4 regions of the Priestia sp. FW507-14D1A genome follow, and region 1 is predicted to be linked to each of the others. Evidence: riboswitches for the same ligand, from Rfam matches in the RefSeq annotation. Region 1 holds a riboswitch; each other region holds the start of a gene.
The links. Region 1 has a riboswitch for cyclic di-AMP ahead of kdpF (K(+)-transporting ATPase subunit F). Riboswitches for the same ligand answer to the same signal wherever they lie in the genome.

Region 1 (5,928 bases):
CATTAATAGCTGTTTTCCAATCGAAACGACTTCAATGATTTTTGTGGGATCGGAATCCAAGTCCACCATATTTGCTGCTTCTTTAGCAGCTGAGGTTCCGCTGTTCATTGCTAAGCCAACATCAGCTTGAGCAAGTGCAGGGGCATCGTTTGTCCCGTCACCTGTCATGGCAACTAGCTTTCCCTGCTGCTGTTCGTATTTAATCACTTGAATCTTGTCTTCTGGCTTGCATTCCGCAATAAATTCATCTACTCCCGCTTCTTTTGCAATGGTTGCTGCGGTTAGCGAATTATCTCCTGTACACATGACTGTTTTAATGCCCATTTTACGAAGTTCCTCAAAGCGTTCTTTCATTCCTGGTTTTACCGTGTCTTTTAAATAAATCAAGCCGTAAATTTTATCATCAGCGGCGACGGCAAGCGGCGTGCCACCAGCTCCTGCAATTTCGTTTGCTTTTTGCTGCAAATCAGAGGGAACCATCCCGCCATTTGACTCTACCCATGCCGTGACGGCGTCCACTGCCCCTTTTCGTACAGATACATTCTGTAAGTCAATGCCGCTCATTCGCGTTTCAGCTTTGAATTCAACAAACGTCCCTTCGGTTTTTTTAAGATCTTCTACTCCCATGCGGTTTTGAATAAAATCAACAACTGAGCGTCCTTCTGGTGTTTCGTCATAAAGAGAAGAAACAAACGCCCATTTGTAAAGTTCACATTCGTCTGTGCCTTCTACAGTCGTTAATTGATGAGCCATTCGGTTTCCAAACGTAATGGTGCCGGTTTTATCTAAAATGATTGTGTTAATGTCACCAGCTGCTTCTACTGCTTTTCCTGACATAGCGATCACGTTAAACTGCGTAACTCGGTCCATCCCAGCAATTCCAATGGCCGATAATAATCCTCCAATTGTCGTAGGAATGAGGCAAACGAGCAGTGAAATTAAAATAGCCGTGTCCAGTTGAAAATGTAAGTAGTTTGTAAATACAGGAAGCGTCACAACAACTAGTAAGAAAATAATCGTCAAACTTGTTAAAACCGTATTTAGCGCAATTTCATTTGGCGTTTTTTGCCGCTCTGCTCCTTCAACAAGCGAAATCATTTTATCTAAAAATGATTCACCTTGCTCACACGTAATTTTAACTGTAATTTCATCGCTGACAACTCTTGTACCTCCAGTTACAGAGTTAAAGTCCCCGCCTGCTTCTTTCAAAACAGGTGCCGATTCACCGGTAATGGCCGATTCATCAACAGATGCCAGTCCTTTAATGATTTCTCCATCTCCAGGAATCATTTCGCCTTGTGAAACGACGACGATATCTCCTTTTTTTAGGTGCGATGCCGAAACTTGTATCATTTGCCCGTTTTGAAGTTTATTAGCTGTAATATCACCTTTCGATTGCTTTAATGAGTTTGCCTGTGCTTTTCCTCGACCTTCTGCTAATGCCTCTGCAAAATTAGCAAAAACAATTGTGAAAAATAACACGAGAGATATGGCAATATTAAAGCCTGCGCTTACTGTACTTTCTCCGAAAAGATCTGGAACAACAGCTAAAAAAAGCGTAATAACAAACCCGATTTCTACTACGAACATGATAGGGTTTTTTATCATCGTTCTTGGACTTAGCTTGATAAAAGCCTGCTGTACTGATTGAATAAAAATCGATGAAGTTTGTTTATCTACAGCACCTTGAATGTGACTGTTACGATCCAATTCAAGATTATTCGTAAAATTCCGTTTATTCATTATAATCCTCCGCTTTCTTGATTACAGTGTCAAATACTCAGCAACCGGCCCAAGTACAAGCACTGGGAAAAACGTAAGTGCCCCTACAATAACGGTAGTTCCAATTAAAATGCCGCTAAATAAAGACGTATCCGTTTTAAATGTCCCAGGTGTTTCAGGAACAAGCTGCTTAGATGCTAGTGAGCTCGATACCGCCAGCATCGTAATTAGTCCGAAATAGCGTCCAATATACATAACAATTCCCGTAGAAATGTTCCAAAACGGAGTTGCGTCACCGAGTCCTTCAAAACCAGAGCCATTGTTTGCTGCTGATGATGTAAATTCATACAGTGCCTGGCTTAACCCGTGAAAGCCTGGGTTTGATATACCTTCTATTCCTAAATGAGTAGTTAGCGCTACGGCTGTTCCTCCTAAAATTAGCAGCGGCTGCAGAATAAGCGTCACGGCGATGAGCTTCATTTCTTTTCCTTCAATTTTTTTACCTACGTATTCTGGTGTTCTTCCAACCATTAAACCTGATAAAAATACGGCGATGATGACGTACATCATGACATTCATAAATCCTGCTCCGACACCGCCAAATACGGTATTTAACATCATATTTCCAAGCGTTAACAACCCGGTAAGAGGTGTAAGGGTATCGTGCATGGTGTTGACCGCACCTGTTTCACTTGCTGTCGTCACGATGGCGTAAAGCGTCGACATACCGACACCAAAACGAACTTCTTTGCCTTCCATATAACCGCTCGCTTCATTTAGATGAAAAGCATCAAGTCTTGGATTGCCGCCCCACTCTGTTACAAACGCTGTGCTTAAAATAACGATAAACAGCATACTCATCGCTACAAACAAGATGCGGCCTTGCTTACGCTGTCCGATCATTTTTCCGTACGTAAAAGGAAGTGCTGTTGGCAATAAAAGCATAAGGACAATTTGTAATACATTGCTCAACGCGTTAGGATTTTCAAATGGATGGGCTGAATTAACACCAAAAAATCCCCCTCCGTTGTTGCCTAGCTCTTTAATTGAAAGAAAAGAAGCAACTGGTCCCCTTGCTATTTGCTGTGTTGCCCCTTCTAATGTATGGGCAGTCACCGTTCCGCTTAACGTTTGAGGGACACCTGAAATCATAAATAAAATGCCGGTTATAAAAGCGATAGGAAGTAAAACACGCGTAATTGATTTCACAAAATCAACAAAAAAGTTTCCTATTTCCTTCCCTGCCAACCCGCGAATAAACGCGATTGCTACTGCAAGTGCCGTTGCTGGTGCAGCAAACATCATAAATACAACGGCTGCCATCTGCGAGAAATAGGACAAACCTGATTCACCGCTGTAATGCTGCAAGTTCGTATTTGTCATAAAACTAATGGCCGTGTTAAAAGCAAGGGCCGGATCCATTCCTTTGATGTGGCTTGGGTTAAGCGGCAGTACTCCTTGAAACCGGAAGATAAGATACACCACAAAAATCATAAACGTATTCGCCAAAACGAGAGCAATTGCATATTGCTTCCACGTCTGATTATGCCCTTTAATTCCTGCCGCTTTAAACATCACCGATTCTATCTTTCCTACCAAGCTAGTGTTTTTATCGTTTGAAAACACATTCGCTATATAAATACCTACGGGCTTTGCAATAAGCGCTACAAAAACAAGCAGCAGCGCAACTGATAGTAGAAAAATCCCCACGTTTTATTCCTCCGCTTATTAAAATTGTTCTGGATTTAACAGTACATATACTAAATAAATTAAAACGAGAACTGAAATACCTAGCAAAATGAACGACACGTTCACTTCTCCTCTCTTTCGTCTACTACACGAGACGACCAGCAAATAATTCCGTACATAGCAGCTGTTAATATGACAAGCGTTCCCAGCATGATTATATCCAAGTTGCTCCCTCCTAACTGTTTCTTACCACCAATAATTAAGCGTAGTGACTGTTACCGTGCGTAAAGCATCACGCCCAAGTGAGCTAGCAGCGAAAGGTTATCTTTGATTATTCCTCACGTATTGTTGATCTCGTTTTAAAAGCCCTACTATATCCTCTTTACGGTGCAGACATAAGCTGCTCTCCTATTTTCCCATAAAAAAACCGCAGAAGAGAGTCCTCTTCCGCGGTTTAATGCACGACAAATAAGCCGTGATCGACACGAATTTTTTCACTCCCAAAACGCTTACGGAGTTAGCTGTCGGATTCGGGTTATGGAAGTAACCCTACTCAGTTAAGAGATTCACCCCTAGTACATACGTACAAAATATTGGGTCCCCCGCTCATAATTGATTAAGCGTATATTTATTATTTAATTTTTAGACTTAATTATGGTTTTTACTGCTGCGTTTAATACTTTGATTAGCTAACATAGACAAATAGCGGTTTGCTAGATCAAAAGATTGCTGATCACATATTGCACGATATTCAATCATTTGAATCATTTGCTTAGATAAATGCATGTTAACGCTCCTTTCGCCTATATTTTGAAAGGAACGCGCTATCCGCTTTTATAGAAAACGGCCACGATTACACCATCCTCTCTCTTAACGCTTACGAAGTTAGCTGACGGGTTCGGGTCAAGAAAGTAACCCTACTCAATTATGAGATTCACCCCTAGTAATTGGGTCCTCCGCTCTTTCCCTCTCTTTCAGGAAAGACTCAGCGTTTCACTGTGGAACGTTTCATGAGAGTAATCTTACTCCTGTTAAAATTTACTGTCAACAACATTTTTTGAAATTTTAAAAACTTTATTTTTTGCTGTTTATTCATTATTTTAAAATAATAGATTCAAAGAAAAAAGCGTTCTTATCTCCTCGATAAGAACGCTTTTTTTAGCTCATTTTCTCAATTTCATTTACAAGAATTGAAATGGCATCCGTTTTTGTTGCTTCACGCATTGTACGCTTCATCGTACTTGCCTGCTGCTGAAGCTCATTTACTTCACGCAAAAACACTTCTTTTGTTAACTGTTCTTCTTCCACAACCATACAGTAGCCTTTTTTCTTAAAGGACTGTGCATTTAAAATTTGATCTCCTCGGCTTTGTGCTTTTGACAAAGGAATAATCATCATCGGTTTATGAAGGGCTAAAAACTCAAAGATAGCATTTGATCCGCCGCGTGTAATCACATAATCAGTCGCCGCTAGAACATCTGGAAGCTGTTCATTTACATATTCTAACTGACGGTAGCCCGACTCTTTTTCAAGGCTTGTATCAACATTGCCTTTTCCGCACAGGTGTACAATTTGAAATTTCTTTTGCAGTTCAGGCAAGGACTCTCGAACAATCTCATTGATGCGACGTGCTCCTAAACTTCCGCCCATAATGGTTAAAATTGGGCGCTTATCATAAAAGCGAAGCCAGCTTTCCCCGTTCGCTGCGCTTCCGCTAAATAATTCTTTTCGAATAGGTGAACCAACAACCTGCACTTTTTCTTTTGGAAAATAGTTTGCCGCTTCATCAAAAGAAGTGAAAATTTTAGTGGCAAATTTCTGCGCAATTTTATTTGCCAGTCCCGGTGTTAAATCACTTTCATGAATGAACACGGGAATGTTTAGCGATTTAGCAGCCATTACAACAGGGACTGTGACAAAACCGCCTTTTGAAAACACAAGAGAAGGCTTTAACTTTTTCAGCACGCGACGTGCATCGCCAACTCCTTTTGCTACTCGAAATACATCTTTTACATTTTCCATATCTACGTATCGACGCAGCTTCCCGCTTGAAATCGCATGATATGGAACGTTTAATTTTGTAATTAATTCTTTCTCAATACCATTGTGAGAACCGACATAATGGATATCCCATTTTTCACTGTCTAATTCTTTCATAATGGCAATGTTTGGTGTTACGTGTCCAGCTGTTCCGCCTCCGGTAAAAACGATAACTTGCTTACTCATTTTTTCTTCCTCTCTTTACTTCACTTAATGGATCTGTTTTGACATCAATTTTTATCTGATCTTTTTAGCATGCAATCTGACATGTAAAACGATGGTTTTATTATAGCATTTTTCTTTTTACATATGTATGATAAGGCGTATAAAAGCATGCTATACTTTTCATAGGGAGTGATGATAATGAACAAATCTGCACCTATAGTAAAAGGTGATACGGTGGATTCCGAAACGCGCTGCATGCACTACCGTACGGATAAAGATATTATTGCAATAAAATTTTATTGCTGTAATACA
Region 2 (5,928 bases), on a different contig from region 1:
ATAATGAAGAATACAATGATATTATGCTTGAAGAATTGAATCGCGTCGAATCCATTATTCAAGAATTTTTAACGCTGGCCAAGCCTAAAATTGAAAATTCATACCACCCAAAAAGTCTCAATCAAATCATCCGTCACGTGACATTACTATTAGATACACACGCCAATTATAAAAACTGTCGTATTATTAATGAAATTAGTGATGAGATTACAATCTTTTGTGAAGAAAATGCGCTTAAACAAGTTTTTATTAATTTAATTCAAAATGCGCTTGAGTCAATGAGCAAAGGTACAGTTAAAGTCACCGTTGAGAAAAGAAATGAATACGGCATGGTCATTATCGAGGATGAAGGCTGTGGAATTGATGAGCAATCTTTAGCCCGGCTAGGTGAACCGTTTTATTCTACGAAACAAACAGGAACGGGGCTAGGGTTAATGATTAGCTACCGAATAATCGAACAGCATCAAGGGCATATTTCATTTGCGAGTAAAGTAGGAGTAGGAACAAAAGTAGAAATTGCTCTTCCGTATATTAAAGAACCAGTGAACATTTCATAGCGCTTGCTATTCGTTCACTGGTTTTTATTTGATCGAAATAAAAGCGAATGTTTTTTTATTTTTTTATTTTAATGTTCGTGTATATTGTTGACTAAAGGGTTTGTTTTTGATATATTATCAAATGGCTAGAAAATAACCGAATGATAATAAAAAAAGAAAATTCGGTCAATAACTTTTATCTTTTACCCGAAGAAAAAAGATGATGGGAGAATGTACAATGAACTCAAATTATGATGTTATTGTGGTAGGGGCAGGACCCGCTGGGATTTTTACTTGCTATGAGTTAACGTTAAAATTACCGGAAGCAACTATTTTATTAATCGATAAAGGACACGATATCTATCGACGTAATTGTCCGATTCTTCAGAAAAAAATTGAAAAATGTCCGCCTGCGGTTGGCAAAAAAGAGTTTGCTGGCTGTTTGCCTGCTTGTTCTATCACAAATGGTTTCGGTGGAGCCGGCGCATATTCAGATGGAAAATTTAATATCACAAGTGAATTTGGAGGCTGGATGACGGATTATCTGTCTGAATCACAGGTGGTAGATTTAATTAAATACGTGGATGAAATTAATTTAAAACACGGAGCAACCGATACGATTACGGATCCGTTAACTGATAAAGTTCGTGAAATTGAAAAACGCGGATACGCAGCAGGATTAAAGCTATTGCGTGCCCAAGTGCGTCATTTAGGAACAGAGCAAAATTTAGAAATTTTAAAAAGCATTTATGAATATTTAAAAGAAAAAATTGATATGCAGTATAAAACGGAAGTAGCCGATTTAATAACAGAAAAAGAAGATGGTCAGCATATCGTGCGCGGTATTGAATTGAAAAATGGTGAAAGAATTACGGCTGATAAAGTGGTGGTTTCACCAGGTCGAGACGGCTCGAAGTGGATGAGCGACTTACTAAAAAAACGTCGTTTAAAAATGATTAACAATCAAGTGGACATCGGCGTTCGAGTAGAAACATCCAACGTTGTTATGGAAGAAATCAACAAGCACTTGTACGAAGGGAAATTCATTTACAATACGTCCGTAGGTACAAGAGTTAGAACGTTTTGCAGCAATCCTTCAGGACATGTGGTAGTAGAGAATCATTCAGGTATTATGTTAGCAAATGGACACGCATACAAAGATCCGAAGCTTGGAAGTCAAAATACGAACTTTGCGCTGCTTGTTTCTCATAAATTTTCGGATCCATTTGATCAGCCGAACGAATATGCGCACGAAGTATCAAGATTAGCTAATATGCTGTCAAACGGGGGCTTAGTTGTTCAAAAGTATGGAGATATTTTAAAGGGCCGTCGTTCAACAGCGACTCGAATTAAAGAGGGCTTTTTAGAACCAACGTTAAAAGAAGCTGTACCGGGTGACTTAGGCTTAGTGCTTCCTTACAATACGATGAAAAGCTTAATTGAAATGACAGAAGCACTGGATCATGTAACGCCTGGGTTAGCATCTGAACATACGCTGTTTTACGGTGTGGAAGCGAAATTTTACTCAGCCCGTCCGAAGTTAAATGATAAGTTTGAAACTGAAATTTCCGGTTTATACGTGGGAGGAGACGGAGCTGGTATTACGCGAGGACTCGCGCAGGCAAGTGCGTGCGGTGTGTGGGTAGCGCGTGACATTGTTGAAAAATTAAAGAATCGTAAAGCAAGTTCTGAACCTGTTACTGTATAAAAAAAGAGGCCGTCACGGCCTCTTTTTTTATATGTGTTAAATAACGAAAGCGAATAAGTAAAAAGTAAAGAACTTATACCCCTCCAACTCCGATAGTTTTATATGATAATTACTCGCTCTTTTTTAAAAGGTATTACGGCATCCATATTTCTATCGTGAGCAGAATTAAATAGAATAAGGCGAATTGACAATGTCCATTTATTTCTATCAACAAATTCAGTGAAATTTCAGAGAATTTATATCAAGCAATACAAGGATAAAATCAACAGTTGGAAAGAGTTATTTTTTGTTGAGTAAAATATTTATGAAAGCAGTAAAGTACGCGGATATTAGAATAATTATGCAAATTTATGAATGTGATTTAATGAAAAGAAAGTTCACTTTACAAACTATTTTTTGAATTAATTTTTTATCCATTAGATTTTAAGTCTTGTTAAATAACTGTTTGTGGTTTATTGGAATATGATGTAAATATTTTAAAATATAACAATGCTCAACTTTTTATGATAAAATCCTGCATTATTTTTGAATAAAAACTTGACAGAAACATATAAAATGAATTTTAATTAAAGTAAGAATTATTATCATGCAAAAATATTAAAGAAAATTATTTGCTTAATCTCTTTTGTTTTATAAGAGAACGGGGGACCCATATTTGTGCGTAGTGTACTTGGGGTGAATCTTGAATAAATCAAGTAGGGTAACTCACGTACCCGAATCCGACAGCTAACTCCGTAAGCATTCAGTGAGGGAATAACAGGTCTATGAAACCATGATATTCTCATGGTTTTTTGTATAGATAAAAATATTCTTAAACTATTAATCTGAAAATTTTTAATATATTGTATATTTTGAGTGTTACCGCTCTCAATGCATGGTAAAATAAGTATGGTAGTTAGAATCATTCTAATATAATTTATTTACGGGAGGTAAATCTATGAAGCTATCGACAAAGATTATTATCGCGCTAATTGCTGGTGCTGTTGTGGGAGTGTTGATCAATGCTTTTGCTCCAAGTGCTTTTGCTCCGCTGGACAAGTACTTGTTTACACCGCTTGGCCAAATTTTCTTAAGCTTAATTAAAATGCTTGTTGTACCAATTGTGTTTTTCTCTATCACGTTAGGTGTAGCAGGTTTAGGAGATCCTAAAAAACTAGGAAGAATCGGGGCTAAAACAGTTTCCTACTTCCTAGTTACAACAACCGTTGCTATTATTATTGGTTTAATTTTAGCGTATGCAATTAAACCGGGTACGTTTGGATCTTTTGATACAAAAAACGCTTCTTTTGAAGCCGAAAAAGCACCGCCGGTTGGAGAGACATTCTTAAATATGATTCCAGTCAACCCAATCCAAGCGATGGCTGAAGGGAATATGCTTCAACTTATCGTTTTCTCTATCTTTATCGGTTTTGGTATTACGATGCTTGGAAATAAAACAAAAGGGCTTTACAATTTACTTGAGCAAGGCAATGAATTGATGATGTATCTTGTAAATCTAGTGATGAAGTTTGCTCCTTACGGAACATTTGGACTTCTTGCAACCGCGGTTGGAAGTCAAGGCTGGGAGGCAATTAAAGCGATGGGGCTGTACATGATTGTAGTCGTGCTCGCACTGTTTATCCATTCGATTGTAACATATGGAGGATCAGTCGCTCTTATGGCGAGACGTAACCCTATTGAATTTTTTAAAGGTTTTGCTCCTGCGATGACAGTTGGATTCAGTACATCGAGCAGTAATGCAACGCTTCCGATTTCAATGAATGTGGCTCAAAAAAACCTTCGTGTCCCGGAGTCCATCAGCAGTTTTGTTCAGCCGTTAGGTGCTACCATTAACATGGACGGGACGGCAATTATGCAAGGTGTAGCGACTATTTTTATTGCACAAGTATACGGTGTTGACCTGTCGCTGGGTGCTCTTGTGACGGTTGTATTGACAGCGGTGCTTGCTAGTATTGGTACAGCAGGTGTGCCGGGAGTTGGTCTCATTATGCTAGCAATGGTATTGAGTTCGGTTGGCTTGCCTGTAGCAGGTATCGGATTGATTATTGGAATTGATCGCTTGCTTGACATGCTTCGTACATCTGTAAATATTACGGGAGACGCTGCGTGTGCCGTTATTGTGGCTGAGTCAGAAGCAAAGCGTATCGATAAATCTGTAACGCAATCAGCTTAATAAGCGTAAAAGCTCTAGCTATATGCTAGGGCTTTTTTTATTGGCAAGAAACTCTTCGTTTCAGCATACAGTTTAATAAGAGTGTATGTTTGAAAGGAGAGTGCGGAAATGAATAAAACTCATGTAATAAAGCCGCTGCTCGACGACGACTACCCGGTTATTTCATATGGAAAAGGAATTTATTTGTACGACCAAGATGGAAAAAGGTACATAGATGCTTCGTCGGGGGCAGTTACAGCAAGTATCGGACACGGCGTAAAAGAAATTATTGATGCGATGACCGATCAGGCACAGAAAGTTGCGTTTGTATATCGGTCGCAGTTTACAAGTGATCCAACAGAAGCCTTAGCTAAGAAACTATGTGAATTAAGCAGCAATCATTTCCAGTGGAGCTTTTTTGTTAACAGCGGGACAGAAGCGACTGAAACGGCTATGAAAACGGCCATTCAGCATTTTCAAGAGCAAGGAAAGCCAACCAAAACAAAGGTTTTGTCACGCTGGATGAGCTATCACGGTATTACAATAGGAGCTCTGTCTATGTCAGGGCACGTTGGAAGACGAAAACGCTTTTCGTCTTTGCTTGAAGATTATCCTTCGGTTTCGCCTCCTTATTGCTATCGATGTCCGTTTCATCAAACCTATCCATCCTGTAATCTTGCTTGTGCACACGAATTGGAAACAGTTATCAAACGAACCGGCCCTGAACATATTGCTGCTTTTATTACCGAGCCCATTGTAGGAGCAGCCGGAGCAGCCCTTACACCTCCTCCTGGCTATTATGAAGTGATAAGAGAAATTTGTGATAAATATGATGTGTTATGGATTGCGGATGAAGTCATGACGGGAGTTGGGCGTACAGGCGTGATGTTTGCATATGAGCACTGGGGAGTTAAACCAGACATTATGACGCTTGGAAAAGGAGTGGGAGCAGGATATACACCAATAGCCGTTACGTTAGCTAGCAGCAAAACGATTGAACCTATTATGAACGGATCCAAATTAATTATGAGCGGACATACGCTAAGCGCTAATCCGCTGTCATCCGCTGTAGGGATAGCTGTTTTAAGCTATATTGAAAAGCATGATCTTGTTCAAGAAGCAGCGCTGAAAGGAGACTATTTAGTAGGGAAATTGAAGAAACTTCAGCTTCTTTACCCTATCATTGGGGACATACGTGGTAAAGGCTTATTAGTTGGTCTTGAGCTTGTGCAAAATCCAAAAACGAAGGAGCCTTTTTCATCCTCTGAAAATATGACGGCGCGCGTAATAAGTAAAGCCCAAAAAAATGGTCTTCTCCTTTATCCTTCGCAAGCAGGAACAGACGGAGTCGAAGGAGACGGTATTATTATTGCGCCACCATTTACGATTACTCATCGTCAACTTGATGAAGCGGTCGATCTGCTTTCGAAAACATTGCATGAAGTGCAAAATGAAAAACAGGGAAATGAGGTGGAATGAGTGACAAAGGTCGAAAACTCATTTCAAAAGATTACAACTGTGGAACAAGCGAT
Region 3 (5,928 bases), on a different contig from region 1:
GGTAATCTAGAGCTAAGTGATACTGCTCGTCAATTTATCGCAGGTATCATCAAGCACGCACACAGCTTTACAGCAGTAACAAATCCTACTGTAAACTCTTATAAGCGTCTAGTGCCTGGATATGAGGCTCCTTGTTATGTTGCATGGTCTGCTCGTAACCGTAGCCCATTAATCCGTATCCCAGCTTCTCGCGGCGTAGGAACTCGTGTTGAGGTACGTAGCGTAGACCCAGCTGCTAATCCATATTTAGCAATGGCTGTTCTATTAAAAGCTGGTTTAGATGGAATCAAGAACAACCTTGAAGCTCCAAAACCTATCGATCGTAATATCTATGTAATGACAAAAGAAGAGCGTGTTGAAGAAGGTATCGTAGATTTACCTGCAACATTAGCTCAAGCTTTAGATAGCTTCCAATCAAACGAAGTTATGGTTTCTGCATTAGGTGAACACTTAGCAGAGCACTTCGTTGAAGCGAAAGAAATCGAATGGGATATGTTCCGTACACAAGTTCATCCTTGGGAACGTGACCAATACATGAGCCAATATTAATTCTTAAAAGTCCGAGAGATCGTTTATACGTTCTCTCGGACTTTTTTGTTTTCAAAATGAATAACATTGCGCATATTAAATATTGAACTAAACTGTTCATAAAATAAGTATAGCTGCCTGTCGTACAATTTACGGGAGGCTTTTTATTGTTTTGTTAGATACAGGAAAGAATTTAGTTATATGAATTAAAAAGGATAAGCTTTTTGTCTCATTGAATCTATATGTAAAAGTAGTGTATAACAGATAGAGAGATTGTTTATGTGTTCACTCTGCACTTCAGTATAACTTCAGAGAATTTTCAGCCAGTCGTAGTATCATTAGAAAATACTGTTGGAGAGGAATGGAATAAAAATGCAAGAAGGAAATTTTTTCAAAGGTTTAGTAATAGGCATATTAATAAGCATTCCAATTTGGATTATTCTCATTGTTATAGGCGTTCTGCTTTTTAAATAGGTCTTAACGTTATAAATAATAGACCCTCTTGATCTATACTTTAATCAACCAGAATAGAATCTGGACCAAAAATATGTTAGGGGGGAGAGAAGATCCGCACGATGAATTGTGCGGATTTTTTTATTGGTAGGGTGAACGTAGATTTCATCTATTTAGTTGCTTCTAGCAGTTGATTGGAGGGAAAGGCGAAGACTCCTGCGGGAAAAGCGGAATAGGTGAGACCCCGCAGGAGCGCACGCGACGAGGAGGCTCACCAGCCGCCCGCGAAAAGCGAAGCCTTGCACGGAAATCAACAGCGATGTAACAAGCCATCCATACTAGCGCATTTATCCCATTTGTTCGTTTTTAGGTTGAAGTGATTTCGTTATGTCTTAATCTCCTTTTTTAGTAATTTTTCACTAAGTAGGCTAGTATACGTAGCACTTTTTTCCCCCATGCATATGTTAAAAATAAGGAGGGACAAGTAATATGAAAAAAATCTATCTTGATGCAGGACATGGTGGGGCAGATGCAGGAGCGGTTGGAGCAAACGGACTGTATGAAAAAAACTTAGTTTTAAAAATCCAACAATATTTAATAAGCTATTTAAATAGCACGTACAGTGATTTTACAATTAAAACCACTCGTACCACAGATGTTTTTTTATCGTTATCTCAGCGCGCTTCTCAAGCTAATTCGTGGGGCGCAGATGCATTTATGTCTATTCACGTAAATGCCGGTGGAGGAACAGGGTACGAAGATTATGTTTATAGAAGCGCTAGCAATGCCAGTAAAACGTTTCAATCGATTGTCCACGGCCAAGTACAGCCAGCGCTGCTGTCGTATAATCACCCGAATCGCGGTCGGAAATCAGCCAATTACGCGGTGCTTCGCTTAACAAATATGCCCGCAGTACTCACTGAAATAGCTTTTATTGATAACAGTACAGATGCAGCACTTCTTCAAAATGAAGCTTTTTTAAAAAGCATGGGTGAATCGTATGCAAAAGGAATTGCCGTCTATTTAAATTTACCTCGTCGCGCAGTTCCAAACCCAAATCCAACACCAACACCAAATCCATCACCTTCTGAACCGGGTACAAAAACGTATACGATCAAGCAAGGAGATACGCTTTACAGTATTGCACAGAAGTACAGCATAACAGTACAGGCGCTTCAAGAAGCGAATACAGGGCTTTCTGATCCGTTAACACTGCAGGTTGGAAAAACAATCGTTATTCCTTCAGGAACTTCACCAACACCATCTCCAACACCACCTTCTGAACAATATCCACTTCCTAATGGAATTTTAAAACAAGGCGATTCTGGAGAAGCTGTGAAACAGCTTCAAAGAGCATTAAACGCGGTTAATTTTAAAGTAGGGTCATTAGACGGAATATATGGAGTTCAAACGAAAGATGCAGTCAGACGTTTTCAGCTTGTGTATCTTCCTTATGATGTAGATGGCATTTATGGTCCTCAAACGAAAAACAAGCTAGCAGCCGTTTTAAAAGCAAAAAGTTAACGCAAAAAGGTCTTCTGTAAGCGGGCAGAAGGCCTTTTGTTTTTCTGTTAAAAGCGCCTTAAGCACTATTTTATGGTTTACGTAAAATAATGCTTTACAAACCATTTGTACGGGAGTATATTATCTAAGAACAAAGGATAGTTATGAAAGAAACATGTTATCGATCATACTCTTTAACCGAAAATTATATTGACCTGTTATCGCTTAATTCGTCAGAAGTGGGGGACCCAAATTTGTGCATTGTCACTTGGGGTGAATCCTTTTAAAAGGTAGGGCTACTCTCATAGCCCGAATCCGACAGCTAACCCCATAAGCGTTTTGGAGAGGAGGTTTAAGCTGTGTAAAAACGCTGAGAACCCTTAGTGTTTTTTTTGTGCGCTTTTTTAACATAAAAAGGTATTTTTTAGGAATAATATCACTTATTCATGAACTTGTAACGGAGCTTAGCAACGGACGATCGATAGTAGCTAAGCAATCATCGGAGGGAAATTACGTGAACTATTCAGTTCTCAAAAGATTATTGATTGGAAAGCCGCTCAAAACAAAAGAGTTAGGCGATCAAAAGCTTAGTAAGCTTAAAGCACTGGCTATTTTATCATCAGATGCTTTATCTTCAGTAGCTTATGGAACAGAACAAATTTTGATTGTACTTGCAACAGTAGGCGTCCTTGCTTATTGGTATTCAATTCCAATTGCGATTGGGGTATTGGTGCTGCTGACGGCTTTAATTCTTTCATACCGTCAAATTATTTATGCGTATCCGCAAGGCGGAGGAGCTTATGTTGTTTCCAAAACCAATTTAGGAGAAAATCCTGGGCTTATCGCTGGAGGATCACTGTTGGTGGATTATATTTTAACAGTTGCTGTGAGTGTTTCAGCAGGAACCGATGCTTTAACTTCGGCTTTTCCAACGCTGCATCATTACAATGTAGTAATTGCGTGTTTGCTGGTGATTTTTATTACAGTCTTAAATTTACGCGGGGTAACAGAATCCGCTTCTGTATTAGCTTATCCGGTTTATTTATTTGTTATTGGTCTTATTTTGTTAATAGCGGTAGGCTTGTTTAAAATAGCGACAGGTCAAGTTTCACCTGAGCTTCATCCCTCTCTCGGTACAGTAGTGCCAGGTATTAGTTTGTTTTTATTATTAAAAGCTTTTTCGTCAGGCTGTTCGGCATTGACTGGTGTAGAAGCCATTTCAAATGCAGTGCCTAACTTCAAAGAGCCAGGTGCAAAAAATGCTGTTCATACACTAATGCTGATGGGCGGTATTTTAGCCGTTTTATTTTCTGGCATCACGTTTTTAGCTTATTGGCTTGGCATTTCTCCAAAAGCAGATGAAACGGTTGTATCACAAATTGCATCGAGTGTGTTTGGACGAAATGGATTTTATTATTTTATTCAAGGCACAACAGCTCTAATTCTAGTGCTAGCGGCGAACACGGGCTTTTCTGCTTTCCCTTTGCTGGCTGTCAACTTATCGTCTGATAAATACATGCCAAGAATGTTTCAAATTCGTGGCGATCGACTAGGCTATTCAAATGGAATTGTGACCCTTGGAATTGCTTCTATTGTCTTAATCGTAGCTTTTAAAGGAGCGACTGAACAATTAATTCCTCTTTATGCAGTCGGGGTGTTTATTCCATTTACGCTTTCTCAAACAGGAATGATTGTCAAATGGCTTAGAGAAAAGCCGGCCGGCTGGCAAGGGAAGCTAACCATTAACTTAATTGGTGCCCTCATTACTTTAACGGTGCTAATCATTTTGTTTACAACGAAGTTTTCACAAGTATGGTCCGTGCTCATTTTCTTGCCGGTTATTGTCTATATTTTTCATCGCATTCATACGCATTATGAAGCGGTAGGAGAACAGCTTCGCATTAAGCAAGGAGAAAAGATTGGAAAGCTTGAAGGAAGTGTGGTCATTGTTCCTGTAGCAGGAATGACAAAGGTAGTAGAAAATTCATTAAATTATGCAAGAACGATTGGTGATACCGTTATTGCAGTGCATGTGGCCTTTGATCGAGAAAGCGAAAAGAGAATGGAAGAGAAGTGGGAGAAGTGGCAGCCCGATATTCGTATTGTTACGTTTCATTCTCAATACCGCAGCTTAGTGCGGCCGCTGTTTCGATTCATCGATATGGCTGAGGAAAAAGCGCGGGAAAACAATATGGCTATTACGGTCGTTATTCCGCAATTCATTACGAAAAAAAGCTGGCAAAATATCCTTCACAATCAGTCCAGCCTACTGTTAAAAGCACATTTGCTTTACCGTAAAAACGTAATCGTTACAACTGTACCGTATCGTTTTAAAAAATAATGAAACATGACTAAAAACCTCCAACTTAGATGTTGGAGGTTTTTAATTTTTAAATTCACATACACTAACCGTAATCGAATCTCATCAAAGGCGCAAACGGAGGGATTGTATGAGTGAATTAATTAAATTGTTGCGAAAGGGAAATAAATCGGCCATCATGGCCGCTATAGTGAATACCATTATTTCCATTATTAAAGGGGTTGCATTCGCTTTAACAGGGAATGTAGCAATGTTTGCTGAAACGATGCACAGCTTAGGAGATGCAGCTAATCAGTTTTTTGTCTTTATAGGTTCGGCATTAAGTAAAAAAGCCCCGACCAAACGATTTCCAAATGGTTTCGGCCGATTGGTTAATCTTGTTCTATTAGGAGCGGTTCTTGTAGTAGGGATTATGGCGTTTGAAACGATTAAAGAAGGATATCACCATATTCTTCATCCAACGAAGTCTTCAGGCTTTATTTTAAATATTGCAGTACTTGGCATCTCGGTATTGCTTGAGATGTTTGTCTTATTTAAGGCAATGAAAGAAATTTTGCACGATGTCGGAATGAATACCGCAGAGGTCAATGTTTTTACGCACAGCTTTGTTCATTTAAAGAAAGCAAAGCCAGCAACCAAGCTGGTCTTTATGGAAGATCTGGTAGCTACTGGAGGAGGCGTATTGGCGTTAATAGCCGTTTTCATTTCACGGTTTACACCTTTTCACCAAGCTGAAGGAATTGCTTCTATTTTAATTGGGCTTATGATGTTTTTTGTAGTAGGACGAGTATTTTTAGATAATGCTGCGGGAGCCCTTGGTGAAGCAGATAAAGAAATGGAAATAAAAATTGGCTCGATTGTAATGCAAGATGTACAAGTGCGTGATATTCAAACGTTAATGGTGATGAAAGAAGGGGAAGAGCTTCACGTTGAATTAAAAGTAGAAATTGATCCTTCTTTAACAGTGGCAGAAGCTGATGATATTAAAGATCGTCTGGAAAATCGTATTTTACAGGAAAAAGGAGTAACGGATGTCATTATTGAATTTGATGAAGATAATGGAATTCCGGACTGGGCGCCAAGTGATTTACAGCTTCAAAAAGAATAAAAACAAGGAAGAAAAC
Region 4 (5,928 bases), on a different contig from region 1:
GTTTTAAAAAAACAGCACATCGGAGAGAGTAGTGAGCCCATTAAAATGGGTAAAGTCTATTATATTCTTATTTTAAAACAAAAAGATAAAAAAACGGAATTAGAAGTCAGAGAAGAAATGATGAAAGAACTTGTTTTGAATCATATCAACCGGTATATCCAGGATCAACTGCCAAGGTTTCACGTGACGTTCAGCCTTAGGTAGTTTCCTTTTATATAGATTGATTGTTTTCAAAAAACAAGCAGGTAAAAGAGCTTTCTATTAATAGAGAGCTCTTTTACATTTTTAAGTAGACAGAAATGTCGGCACCTGATAAAATGAAGTTGTAAAACTTTCATTATTCGGAAAATTTATACCCTCCAGCTTTGGAGGGTTATTTTTTATGCTGTTGGACGAATAAAAGAGGCTGGGACAAAAGTAGTTTAGTGGAAAGAAAATCCGAACGATCAATCCAATCGTTCGGATTTTTTCGTTACGTTTCAATCACTTTTCGTCTTTTAAATGACTTAATAATGCAGGAACCATCTCTACGTGAGAAAGGGCGATGTGTGAAATCGTTTTGGCATAAGGTGTAATTTCGTTAATAAATTGTTCGAGTACGTGCAGGTGAGGAAGCTGAAGCTTTGTAATAAAGCAGGCTTGCCCGGCGATGCGTTCACAGAATAAAGCGTAGGGATACTGAGAAATAAATCGTTTAAAACGCTCGTGCTCTCCGTTTTTCATCGTTACTTCAATAAAACACGACACGGGCAAATGCAGCTTTTCATAATCAATATCAATCGTATACCCTTTTATAACACCAAAGCTCTCTAGCTGCCTTACTCGCTCTGCCACCGAAGGAGGGGACAAGTTAATTTGTTTTCCTAGCTCTCGTAAGGAAAGGCGGCTGTTTTGCTGCAGCGCCTGCAAAATCGATAAATCAATTTCATCAATTTTCAATTGAAAACCTTCTTTCTCATTAACGTTTCATTTGATTAGTAATAGTAGATAAGATGTTTTATATGTAATCTGAAATTTCCATTTTTCTTACTATAATAATTAAAAAGGAGTGAGTAAAAAATGGCAAGAGTTTTGTTAGCAAACGAAGAGGGAACAAATTTTGAAAAAGCATTGAATTTAATTCCGCATGTAAAAAGATTATACGATGAGCTTTACGACACGCTTTGGAACAGCGATATAGTAGAAAAAGAGACTAAGGAAAAAATAAGGCTTTATCTAGCAGGTGTTAACGGCTGTGAGACGTGTATGAGCATGTCATATGTAGGCGATGAGACGCTTAATCAAAAAGTGTTAAGAGAAAAAGAGCTGGAAGAAAAAGATCGACTGCTGTTTCGATTTATTGATGTATACCGGGTGCGTCCAAGGGAGTTAACGGATGCTGATATGGATCAATTAAAGAAATTTTACAGTGATACGCAGCTGTTAGAGCTTTTAGCTGTTATTAATTTATTTGATCAATTTCACAAAATGATTGTCAGTTTAGATTTATATGATTTTTGCAGCTTGCAGCGCAAGTGAGGTCTTTGCTAAAAATATCTTGACAGACAAAATTCACAGGAGTAAGATAGCTTTCGTGAAGTGAAACGTATCATGAATCGAATCGATTATTCTAAAAAATAGATCATAGATATTTGAATAAAAATCGCTTAATCCATTACGGAGCGGAGGACCCATTATTTACGCACATATTGTGCTCTGGGGTGAATCCTTAAAAAGGTAGGGTTACTCTTAAAACCCGAACCCGACAGCTAACTTCGCAAGCGTTTTGAGGGGGAAGAGTGTGAAAAAACACAGGAGCCTTCCTGTGTTTTTTTGCGCTTTTTTTAAGAAAAAGATGTAATTTTTTAGAAAAAGTATAAGCTAAGAGAACACACAGCAGTTGAAGAAAGGAATAAATACATTATGAAAAAACAGTTTGCTGTATTGGGATTAGGTCGTTTTGGAGGCAGTTTGGTTGAAGAGTTTGCTAATCTGGATGTGGATGTGCTCGCTATTGACCGCAATCAGGAGGTAGTAAATAAATTTAGCAATTCAGCTACATATGTTGTGCAAGCAAACGCGATTGATGAAGCTAGCTTAAAGGGGCTAGGTATCCGCAATGTTGATCATGCTCTTATTTCGTTTGGGGATGATATCGAAGCAAGCGTTCTCGCAACGATGCTTTTAAAAGATATGGGCGTTAAGCAAGTATGGGTAAAAGCAGTGAATATGTATCATCAAAAAGTGCTGGAGAAAATAGGAGCAGACAAAGTCATTCATCCTGAGCGTGATATTGCTAAACGTATTGCTCATCACGTAGTGTCAGAAAAAATCATTGATTACATTGAATTATCAAAGGATTATAGTATTGTCGAAATTGTCGCCTCTAAGAAACTTCATAATAAAACGCTGTTTGATTTAAACATTCGTGCCAAGTACGGCTGCAACATTATTGGCTTTCAGCGAAAAGACGGGGAAATGGTGATTTCGCCTACCGCGCATGAAATAATTGAACAAGGAGATATGCTGATTGTTATCGGACATAACCGCGATTTGAACCGTTTTGAAGAAGAAGGAGTTTAACTCATGAAAAAACAAATCATTAAACTCACCCCTCCGCAGCTGCTTGTCTCCATTTTTGGCGGAGGAATTATTATGGGTGCTCTTCTATTGATGATGCCTTTTTCTACTACTGAGCCAATCCGATGGGTAGACGCCCTTTTTACATCTACTTCCGCTATGACAGTGACCGGCTTAGCCGTCGTAGATACAGGTACGCGTTTTACCGTCATCGGTCAAACGATCATTATGCTGTTAATTCAAATAGGCGGTCTTGGCATTATGTCATTTGCCGTGTTGATTTTTATGATGCTAGGTAAAAAAATTGGATTTAAAGAGCGTATGCTCGTTCAGCAGGCATTAAATCAAACAAGCGTCGGCGGAGTTGTCCTGCTAGTTAAAAGGCTGTTTATCTTTTCATTTTTAATTGAGTTTATTGCACTTGTTTTTTTAGCGATACGCTGGGTTCCGGAATTCGGATGGTCTAAGGGGCTGTTCTTTAGCTTGTTTCATTCAATTTCAGCTTTTAATAACGCAGGGTTTGGACTACTGTCTGATAACTTAGTACAGTATGTTGGAGATCCTATTATTAACATAACGATTTCTTTTTTATTCATCATTGGCGGGTTAGGGTTTACCGTTCTTGCTGATATGTGGGTGAAAAAATCGTATAAAAAACTAACGTTGCATTCAAAAATTATGATTATCAGCACGTTTGCGATTAATGTGATTGCCATGCTTTTTATTTTTTTCTTAGAGTACAGCAATTCGCATACGCTCGGAAATTTATCATTAGGAGACAAAGTATGGGCTTCTTATTTTCAAGCAGTAACGACAAGAACCGCTGGATTTAATACAATTGATTTAGCTCACCTGCATGATGCAACGGTCTTTTTAATGGTCTTATTAATGTTTATTGGTGCAGGAAGTGCGTCAACAGGAGGCGGTATTAAACTAACAACGTTTGTGGTGATTGTTTTTTCTGTATGGGCATTTTTACGAAGCCGGGAAGATATTGTGCTGTTAAAGAGACGACTTCTTCCTCTTCACGTGTTTAAGGCACTAGCCATCACGATGATTTCAATTATGTTTGTATTTGGGGCTATTTTCCTGTTAAATATTTCGGAAAACCTTCCGTTTGTAAAAATTATGTTTGAAGTTGTTTCAGCGTTTGGAACAGTAGGTTTATCAATGGGAGCAACTCCTGAACTTTCGTACTTTGGACGCGTAATTATTATCTTTATCATGTTTTTAGGAAAAGTGGGGCCATTAACGCTTGCGTTTTCATTATCTAAGCAAAAGCGCGAAGCTGTTCGTTATCCAAATGAAGATATAATGCTAGGGTAGAAAAATCGCCTTCGATAAGGCGATTTTTTTATATTATTTATACGTTCAAGACATATAAGAGGTTACGCACAAAACAGTTGCGATGAATAAAAAGAAGGCAAAGACAAGAACAATGGGCAATTTGGAATGTCGGCGCATTAAAGGTCCCCCTTTTTTATAGTAGAAAATCTCTTACTATATATAACGAAAGAAACAAAAATATGATTCACTTTTTTTGGCGAAATTTGAAGGTTTTTCTCATTAGAAAAATCCGCACCCCTGTCCTAAACATTTTGCCAAGCTGTTGCATACACTAAAAGCAGATAATAGGAAGTGAGGGATGGTACGTGGGAAAACAAAATTTTGCGTTAATCGTTGTGTTATTTGTTTTACTTGTTATTGTAGGTGCGTCTGGCTTTCGCTTTTAAACGTTAACTTTATTTGCGCATAGCCCCCGTCAAAAAGGGCATACTAGGCGGAAGTAAAAACCAAAAATTTTTTCAATATTGCCGAACAATGAGTTCCTCTACTCATTCATCTAATCGGTATGTAGCCATGCGAAAGCATGGTTTTTTTTTGAAATAGGAGAGGATGAATGATGTTCATCCCCTCTAAAAATTAGTAGTAGCAAGAACATCCTACGATTACTAATAGAATAAATAAAACAACGATAAATGAAAAACCAAAACCGCCTTTTGCGCCCATATGTGTACCCCCCTTTACTAAAATTCTCTATATCCTATGTACTAATTGGGTTAAGTGATTGAGAAATTTGCCTATTTTTGACGGTAACGATCTTTTGAGAAAAATGAAGAACACTTACTTTTTTCATTTTTGCAGAAATCCTTTATGATAAAGAGGAAAAGGAGGGCAAAGTGGTGGGAATACATGTAGAATACGTCATAAATCAGCTAGAAGAGGGTAAGTGGAAAGAGATCAAACGCGAAATTCAACAAGAAATGAAGAAAAAACCTCAAGCATCTGATTTGTACTGTTACTTAGCGGTTTGTTTAGCAAAGCAAATCGAAGAATCAATTATTTTCGAAAAAATGGTATTGAATTTAGAAATGGACCGAGCTCTTCATCAGGCACTAACATTAAATCCATCTTCAAGCTTGGCGCACTTCGTTCGAGGAATAAAATACCGGGAAACTCCGCTTATGTTTGGAGGGAATTACGAAAAATCGCTGTCTTATTTGCAGCGGGCGCAAGATCTTGGTTTTGAAGGGATTATGCTGCCGCTCGAACTCGCCAAAACCTATATTCAATTAAAAGAAATGGAAAAAGCGAAAGAACAAATCGCCTATGCCCGGGAAATCAATCCTACTCACGGAGATATTAAAAAAGTCGAAAACATGCTGCAAACAGGACGGTGAATCAAAAGTCCTGTTTTATTTTTGGTTTTGAGGAAACATATGCTGATTTTCATAAAGAATTGCTTTTTATATAACAATAAGAATATTTATAGAAATTTTAAGAAGTGCATGTAAGTCCAACGACTTCTTAACTGCTAGATTTTCTACATTATTAGAGCGTTCAGTCTACATAATTCCAAAAATAGTAAGAAACTATCAGCCTATGGATAAATTGTTGGAAAATATAGATAATTGTAAATGAATAGAGAAAAAGGTAAACATGCAATTAACTAAAAAAGCAAAGGTCTGATTTACTTTGCTTTTTATTTATACACATATGTAAAAAATATCATAATAAACCAATTTATTCTTTGTGAAATCCATCGTTTCAGACGATGTGAAATAATGTATTTGAAGGAGGAGACCCAGATGAAGGTTATGAAGATGTTGGTTATTGCATTATTTAGTTTAAGTTTAGTTGTCACACCAGCTGCTGCTGAAGTTCCGGGTGTCGACCATTCAATGAAACGAGGTGCTACACAAGGAATTGTAGCGGCATCTCACCCGCTGGCTGCTGAAGCGGGCAGGAAAGTTTTAGCTGGAGGCGGAAATGCTGTGGACGCGGCAGCTGCCATTCAATTATCTCTCAACGTTGTGGAACCGATGATGTCAGGTATCGGCGGCGGCGGCTTTATGATGATTTATGAAA

Region 2: another riboswitch for cyclic di-AMP. It lies ahead of AC3WJG_RS04215 (dicarboxylate/amino acid:cation symporter); the one in region 1 lies ahead of kdpF (K(+)-transporting ATPase subunit F).
Region 3: another riboswitch for cyclic di-AMP. It lies ahead of AC3WJG_RS04490 (APC family permease); the one in region 1 lies ahead of kdpF (K(+)-transporting ATPase subunit F).
Region 4: another riboswitch for cyclic di-AMP. It lies ahead of AC3WJG_RS03545 (potassium channel family protein); the one in region 1 lies ahead of kdpF (K(+)-transporting ATPase subunit F).

What each region holds. Positions count from the first base shown of each region.
Region 1 is NZ_JBYSWQ010000007.1:69,739-75,666, reverse strand. Features, by position in the region: gene kdpB (potassium-transporting ATPase subunit KdpB) at 1-1,743, opposite strand, end outside; gene kdpA (potassium-transporting ATPase subunit KdpA) at 1,765-3,426, opposite strand; gene kdpF (K(+)-transporting ATPase subunit F) at 3,451-3,531, opposite strand; cyclic di-AMP (ydaO/yuaA leader) riboswitch at 3,902-4,044, opposite strand; gene AC3WJG_RS21545 (hypothetical protein) at 4,060-4,197, opposite strand; cyclic di-AMP (ydaO/yuaA leader) riboswitch at 4,270-4,412, opposite strand; gene murG (undecaprenyldiphospho-muramoylpentapeptide beta-N-acetylglucosaminyltransferase) at 4,570-5,637, opposite strand; gene AC3WJG_RS21535 (CHY zinc finger protein) at 5,815-5,928, shown strand, end outside.
Region 2 is NZ_JBYSWQ010000001.1:716,953-722,880, reverse strand. Features, by position in the region: gene AC3WJG_RS04225 (ATP-binding protein) at 1-557, shown strand, start outside; gene AC3WJG_RS04220 (NAD(P)/FAD-dependent oxidoreductase) at 775-2,244, shown strand; cyclic di-AMP (ydaO/yuaA leader) riboswitch at 2,847-3,001, shown strand; gene AC3WJG_RS04215 (dicarboxylate/amino acid:cation symporter) at 3,182-4,417, shown strand; gene AC3WJG_RS04210 (aspartate aminotransferase family protein) at 4,526-5,875, shown strand; gene AC3WJG_RS04205 (CoA transferase subunit A) at 5,876-5,928, shown strand, end outside.
Region 3 is NZ_JBYSWQ010000001.1:772,970-778,897, reverse strand. Features, by position in the region: gene glnA (type I glutamate--ammonia ligase) at 1-549, shown strand, start outside; gene AC3WJG_RS04500 (hypothetical protein) at 1,172-1,306, shown strand; gene AC3WJG_RS04495 (N-acetylmuramoyl-L-alanine amidase) at 1,471-2,505, shown strand; cyclic di-AMP (ydaO/yuaA leader) riboswitch at 2,697-2,836, shown strand; gene AC3WJG_RS04490 (APC family permease) at 2,999-4,825, shown strand; gene AC3WJG_RS04485 (cation diffusion facilitator family transporter) at 4,935-5,912, shown strand.
Region 4 is NZ_JBYSWQ010000001.1:590,142-596,069, reverse strand. Features, by position in the region: gene AC3WJG_RS03560 (peptidyl-prolyl cis-trans isomerase) at 1-204, shown strand, start outside; gene AC3WJG_RS03555 (Lrp/AsnC family transcriptional regulator) at 484-939, opposite strand; gene AC3WJG_RS03550 (carboxymuconolactone decarboxylase family protein) at 1,060-1,518, shown strand; cyclic di-AMP (ydaO/yuaA leader) riboswitch at 1,634-1,778, shown strand; gene AC3WJG_RS03545 (potassium channel family protein) at 1,903-2,562, shown strand; gene AC3WJG_RS03540 (TrkH family potassium uptake protein) at 2,566-3,885, shown strand; gene AC3WJG_RS03535 (YjcZ family sporulation protein) at 4,212-4,292, shown strand; gene AC3WJG_RS03530 (YjcZ family sporulation protein) at 4,483-4,569, opposite strand; gene AC3WJG_RS03525 (tetratricopeptide repeat protein) at 4,743-5,240, shown strand; gene ggt (gamma-glutamyltransferase) at 5,649-5,928, shown strand, end outside.